2 regions of the Lysobacter sp. P5_C4 genome follow, and region 2 is predicted to be linked to the other one. Evidence: predicted binding sites of a transcription regulator. Region 2 holds the regulator's gene; the other holds the start of a gene.
The links. The regulator sigma-54, encoded in region 2, starts transcription at its own class of promoters, with help from an activator protein. The targets are predictions, from matches to a motif close to TGGCACGNGCNTTGC.

Region 1: glnA (type I glutamate--ammonia ligase) is a predicted target of sigma-54. The motif match lies at 2,212-2,226, and genes of this name have one in related genera.

The regions. Positions count from the first base shown of each region.
Region 1 is NZ_JBFULX010000002.1:64,615-68,016, reverse strand. It holds gene ACXJJ8_RS04810 (YbhB/YbcL family Raf kinase inhibitor-like protein) at 1-426, shown strand, start outside; gene ACXJJ8_RS04805 (SDR family oxidoreductase) at 423-1,184, shown strand; gene ACXJJ8_RS04800 (undecaprenyl-diphosphate phosphatase) at 1,189-2,019, opposite strand; gene glnA (type I glutamate--ammonia ligase) at 2,285-3,402, shown strand, end outside.
Region 2 is NZ_JBFULX010000004.1:119,153-122,554, forward strand. It holds gene lptA (lipopolysaccharide transport periplasmic protein LptA) at 1-95, shown strand, start outside; gene lptB (LPS export ABC transporter ATP-binding protein) at 95-814, shown strand; gene ACXJJ8_RS10900 (RNA polymerase factor sigma-54) at 863-2,272, shown strand; gene hpf (ribosome hibernation-promoting factor, HPF/YfiA family) at 2,355-2,672, shown strand; gene ACXJJ8_RS10910 (PTS sugar transporter subunit IIA) at 2,683-3,162, shown strand; gene hprK (HPr(Ser) kinase/phosphatase) at 3,159-3,402, shown strand, end outside.

The DNA of each region.
Region 1 (3,402 bases), on a different contig from region 2:
GACGACATGGAAATCCCCGTCGATCAACCGCGCACCGATTTCGTGCATTGGGTGATGGTCGACATCCCCGCGAGCGTCAGCGCCATCGAGGCGGGCAGTTGCAGCGACGGCATCACCGCGCACGGCAAGCAGGCGCCCGCGGGCCCCGCGGGTGCGCGCCAGGGGTTGAACGATTACACCGGCTGGTTCGCGGGCAATGCCGACATGCAGGGGGATTACGCCGGCTACGACGGCCCGTATCCGCCTTTCAACGACCTGCGCACGCATCGCTATTTCTTTCGCCTCTTCGCCTTGCGCGTGCCGAAGCTCGATTTGCCGGCGAAGTTCACCGCAGCCGATGTCTTCCATGCGCTGCAACCGCACGAGATCACCGAAGCGGCGATCTACGGCACGTATTCGTTGAACCCGAAGGTCGACGCCGGGTGAGTGCGCGCGTCGCGGTGGTCACCGGCGCGAGCCGCGGCATCGGTGCGGCCATTGCGCTGGCGCTGGCCGAAGCCGGATACGGCATCGTCGCTGCCGCGCGTTCGCACGAAGCGCTGGCGGCCCTTGTCGACGCGCTGCCCGTGCCCGGGCTCCCGCATGCTTGCGATCTTTCGCAACCGGACGCGGCAACGGCACTGGTCGACGCGGCCCTCGCGCGCTTCGGCCGCATCGACCTGATCGTCAACAACGCAGGCGCGACGCCACGCGGCGACTTCCTCGCATTCGACGACGCGGCGTGGGCCGACGGCTTCGCGCTGAAGTTCTTCGGCGCGGTGCGCCTGTGTCGCGCGGCGTGGCCGCATCTGGTCGCATCGCGCGGCTGCATCGTGAACATCGCCGGCATCGGCGGGCGCACGGGCAACGCGGAATTCACGATCGGCGGCAGCGTCAACGCGGCCCTGCTCAACCTGACCAAGGCGCTGGCCGACCGCGGCGTGCGCGATGGCGTGCGTGTCAACGCGATCAACCCGAGCAGCATCGCCACCGAGCGCACGCAGGTGCGCATCGATCGCCTCGCGGCAGAACGCGGCATCGCACCCGAGGCGGCGTCGAAGGAACTCGCGCGTGAGCTGCGCGTCGCGCGCTTCGGTACACCGCAGGAAATCGCGGCGGTCGTCGCGTTCCTCGCCTCGGATGCCGCCAGTTACATGCAGGGCGCGATCGTCGACGTCGACGGCGGGCAGACGCGCACGCTCTGAGCGATCAGCGTGCGGGCACCAGCAACAGCAACGCGACACCGACGATGAAGCGATAGACCGCGAACACCGTGAACGTGTGCGTCTGGATGTAGCGCAGCAACCACTTCACTGCGGCGAAGGCAGTCAGCGCGGAGGCGACGAACGCCACCGCGAGCGAACCCCAGTCTTCGCCGGCCAGGCCGCCGGACTTCGCGACGTCGAGCAATTCGTAGCCCGTGGCCGCGAACATCGTCGGGATGCCGACCAGGAAGGCGAACTCGGTCGCCGCCTTGCGATTCGTCGTGCCGAAGAGCAGCGCGACGAAAATGGTTGCAGCCGAACGCGACGTGCCCGGGAACACGCCGGCGACGACCTGCGCGACACCGACGAGGATCGCCACCGTCCAGGTAATCGTGGCGATTTCGCCGAGCTTCTGCGCGCGCCTGGCTGCCAACTGTTCGGCGACGACCATCCACACCGCGCCGATGACCAGCGCCCACGCGACCGGCGCGACCTCTTCCGGCAATTCGAATCCGAGCTTCTTGACCACGATGCCGAGCACGGCCGTCACCAGGAATGCCACGGCGAGCTTGATCGCGTAATCGCGCGGTGGCTGCCCGTGCACGAGTTGCGCCTTGCCCGGATGCAGGAAGCTGTCGGCGAGTTGCCACAGCCGCTCGCGATAGATCAGCACCACGGCGAGGATCGCGCCGGCCTGGATCGCGATGTTGAACAGGTCGCTGCGGTGGCCCAGCCAGCGCTCGGCGATGAGCAGGTGGCCGGTCGAGGAAATCGGGAGGAACTCGGTGATGCCTTCGATGATGCCGAGCAGCAGCGCGGCGAGGAAGTCGGTCATGGGGAAGGCGTCGTCGGGTCGGCGGGGGCGGGAGGGCGCATCGTAGGGCATCGTGCGTGCGGCGCGGCGTCACGGCCGCTTTCGCGTGGTCTTGGTGCAAGAGGTGGACGAAGCTGCACCATTCGAGGGCACGCATTCCGTGCGATCAGCAGGAACCTGCGCAAATTCAACAGGTTGCAGATCCACAGACCTTGGCACGCCCCTTGCTCTCCCTAGGAGGTCCCGGCAGCGCGCCGGCCATGCACCCCGTCCCCAGGAAACCGCCATGTCCCTCGAACACGTCGAAAAGCTCATCAAGGACCACAAGGTCGAATTCGTCGACCTGCGCTTCTGCGACATGCGCGGTGTGCAACACCACGTGACGTTCCCGAAGTCGATCGTCGACGCCTCGCTGTTCGAGGACGGCAAGATGTTCGACGGCTCGTCGATCTCCGGCTGGAAGGGCATCAACGAATCGGACATGGTGCTGCTGCCCGATTCGACCACCGCATTCCTCGACCCCTTCACCGCCGACCCGACGCTCGTGCTGACGTGCGACATCCTCGACCCGGCGACGATGCAGGCCTACGGCCGCGATCCGCGCGGCGTCGCCAAGCGCGCCGAAGCCTTCCTCAAGTCCAGCGGCATCGCCGACCAGGCCTTCTTCGGCCCCGAGCCGGAATTCTTCATCTTCGACAGCGTCCGTTACGCGAACGACATGGGCCACACCTTCTTCCACATCGACTCGGAAGAAGCCGCCTGGAACTCGGGACGCGAATACGAAGGCGGCAACACCGGTTACCGCCCGATGGTGAAGGGCGGCTACTTCCCCGTCGCGCCGCTCGACTCGCTGCATGACCTGCGCGCCGAGATGTGCAAGACGCTCGAACAGGTCGGCATGGAAGTGGAAGTGCACCACCACGAAGTGGCGAACGCGGGCCAGTGCGAGATCGGCACCAAGTTCAACTCGCTGGTGAAGAAGGCCGACGAACTGCTGACGATGAAGTACGTCATCAAGAACGTCGCGCACCGCAACGGCAAGACCGTCACCTTCATGCCCAAGCCGATCGTCGGCGACAACGGCAGCGGCATGCACGTGCACCAGTCACTCGCCAAGGGCGGCGTGAACCTGTTCTCGGGCGACGGTTACGGCGGCCTGTCGCAGATGGCGCTGTGGTACATCGGCGGCATCTTCAAGCACGCGCGCGCGATCAATGCGTTCGCCAACTCGACGACCAACTCCTACAAGCGCCTGGTGCCGGGTTACGAAGCGCCGGTGATGCTCGCCTACTCGGCGCGCAATCGTTCGGCCTCGTGCCGCATCCCGTACGTGGCGAACCCGAAGGCGCGCCGCATCGAGATCCGCTTCCCCGATCCGATGAACTCCGGTTACCTGATCTTCGC
Region 2 (3,402 bases):
ACATGAAATCCGGCCAGGTGCAGGGCACCGGTGAAGGCAAGGGCCGCGTGAAAATGCAGTTCGTCCCGAAGGGCGCGCAGCAGGGCAGTCGCTGATGCTGGTCGCGCAAGGGCTGCGCAAGTCCTATCGCACGCGCGCGGTCGTCCGTGATTTCGGGCTGACGCTCGACGCCGGCGAAGTCGTCGGCTTGCTCGGGCCCAACGGCGCCGGCAAGACCACCTGTTTCTACATGATCGTCGGCCTGGTGCCGGCCGACGCCGGGCAGATCGTGCTCGATGGCCGCGATATCACCGGCGATCCGATGTACACCCGCGCGCGCCTGGGCGTCGGCTACCTGCCGCAGGAACCCTCGGTGTTCCGCAAGCTGTCGGTCGCCGACAACATCCGCCTGGTGCTTGAACTGCGTGAGGACCTCGACGACAACGCGCGCGAGCGCGAGCTCGAGTCGCTGATGGACGAACTCCAGATCGGCCATGTCGCGGGCCAGATGGGCGCCAGCCTGTCCGGCGGCGAGCGCCGCCGCGTCGAAATCGCCCGCGCGCTGGCCGCCAAGCCGCGCCTGATGTTGCTCGACGAACCCTTCGCCGGCGTCGACCCGATCTCCGTCGGCGAGATCCAGCGCATCGTTCGCCACCTGAAATCGCGCGGGATCGGGGTGCTCATCACGGATCACAACGTGCGCGAGACCTTGGGCATCTGCGACCGTGCGTATATTCTCAACGAAGGCAGCGTGCTCGCGCAGGGGGCGCCGGACGCGCTGCTGGCGAACCCCGACGTCCGCCGCGTGTACCTCGGCGAAGCTTTCCGCCTGTAGGTCCGTCGCGTCCGGCCGTCGGAACCCATCGGCGCCGTTGGACTCGACATGAAGCCCCGCCTCCAGACATCGCTGGGACAACATTTGGTCATGACGCCGCAGTTGCGTCAGGCCATTCGTTTGTTACAGCTGTCGACCGCCGAACTCGAGATCGAGATCGCCAGCGCGGTGGAGAGCAACCCGTTGCTGGACTGGGAAGAACCGGCGCAGCTCGACCCCCTTCCGGGCGATGGACACACCAACGGCAACGGCGCCGACCACGACGACGCACCACCGGCCGACGCCTCGGCGTGGGACGGCGACGAACCCTGGTACGAACGCATCGGCCCGGCCGACAGCGAGGAACCGCTCGCCGAACAAGTGGCCGAAGTCGAAACGTTGCACGACCACTTGTTGTGGCAATTGCACCTGAGTCATCTGTCGCAGCGCGATCGCATGATCGGCGTGGCGATCATCGAGGCGATCGACGACGACGGTTACCTGCGCGAAACCCTCGAAGCGATCGCCGAGAGCTTGCTGCCCGAGGTGACGGCGCACCAAAACGAGATCCTCACCGTGCTGCACCAGGTGCAGCGCTTCGATCCGCCGGGCGTCGGCGCGCGTTCGCTCAACGAATGCCTGCTGATCCAGCTCGCGCTGTTACCCGAAGAAACACCGGGGCGCGAACTGGCGAAGAAGATGGCCGACGGCCCGCTCGAACGCCTGCCCCGCATCGGCGTGGCGGGCCTGGCCAACGAGTTGCATCGCCCGCACGCCGACATCGAAGCCGCCGTGCATCTGCTGCGCTCGCTCGAACCGCGCCCCGGCGCGCAGATGGGCGGCTTGTCCGCGGATACCTACGTCACGCCCGATTGCGTGGTGTGGCGCCAGCAGGGCCAGTGGCGCGTCGCGCTCGCCGCGGGTGCGCGGCCGCGCATCGCGATCCATCGCGGCTACGAACGCATGATCCGTTCGGCCAGCGAAAACGATGCGCTCTACCTGCGCGGGCGCCTGCAGGAAGCGCGCTGGTTGCTCAAGTCGCTCGAAGCGCGCGGCGATACGCTGCTCAAGGTGATGCGCTGCCTGTTGCGGCAGCAATCGGCGTTCCTGGAATTCGGCGACCAGGCTTTGCGCCCGCTCACGCTGCGCGAAGTCGCCGCCGAAGTGGGCCTGCACGAATCGACGATTTCCCGCGCGATCGCGCGCAAGTTCGTGCGCACGCCGCGCGGCACGATTCCGCTGCGCGCGTTCTTCGCCTCGGGCATCGAGACCGGTTCGGGCGGTGAAGCCTCCAGTACCGCCATCCAGGCGATGATCCGACGCCTGGTCGAGGCCGAGGACCCGCGCAAGCCACTGTCCGACGCCCGCCTGGCCGAATCCCTGAAGGCCTCCGGCGTGCCCGTCGCGCGGCGAACGGTCGCCAAGTACCGGGAAGCCATGAGCATTCCCTCGTCGCAGGACCGCCTGCGAATCGGTTGAACCCCAGCCCCACGGCCGCCTACTTCCCCTCACGGCCGCCGGGCGTATCCTGTCTTTCCGAAGTGAGCAAAGGAGGTCCGCGATGCGCATCGACACCTACGGCCAGCAGTTGGAAGTCACGCCTGCCCTGCGCGAGTACGTCGAATCCAAGCTTTCACGACTGTCCCGACACTTCGACCAGCCCATCGATGTCCGCACCCAACTCCGCCTGGAGCGCACCGACCACTGCGCCGAGGCCAACGTGAATATCGCCGGTCGCACGCTGCACGCCGATGCCTCCGCCCAGAACATGTACGCCGCGATCGACCTGCTCGCCGACAAGCTCGATCGCCTGTTGATGAAGCACAAGGAAAAGATCATCGACTCCCATCGCGGCGGGGACGCCGCGGCCAGCGGCTGATCCGCAGGCGATGCCGTTCCAGTCGCTGCTCACTGCCGACCGCATCGTCCTGCTCAGGGAAGCCGGGGACCGCGACGGCGTGCTCGACGCCGCCGCCGCCCTGCTCTCCGACGCCTCGCCGGCGGGCACACAGGCGATCGCCGAGAGCCTGCGCAAACGCGAACGCCTGGGCAGCACGGCGATCGGGCACGGCATCGCCATTCCGCACGGCCGCACCAACGCCTTCGACCACGCGCGCGCCGCGTTCCTGCGCCTGCGCACGCCGATCGATTTCGGCGCAAGCGATGGCGAACCGGTCGACCTGGTGTTCGCGATGGCCGTGCCGGAACATTTCACCCAGGAACACCTGCAACTGCTCGCGCAGATCGCCGAGCAGTTCGCCGACGCGCGGTTCCGCGACGCCCTGCGCGCCGCTCCCGATGCATCGGTCATGCGCACCGTGCTCCTGGACCCGGCCTACGCGCCCGACGAAGCGGTGCGCACCCCATGACGCAACGGATCGCGGCGCAGGAATTGTTCGACCTGCACCAGCAACGCCTGGGCTTGCGATGGGTCGCCGGTCAATCCGGCGCCACGCGCGTGCTGGAATCGGTGGAGACCGTCGCACGCCGGCCGTCGCTCGCCGGCTACCTCAACATCATCTATCCCAACAAGGTGCAGATCCTCGGGACCGAGGAACTGCAATGGCTGGACGGCCTGGATTCGCGCGCGCGCTGGGAAGTGATCGAAC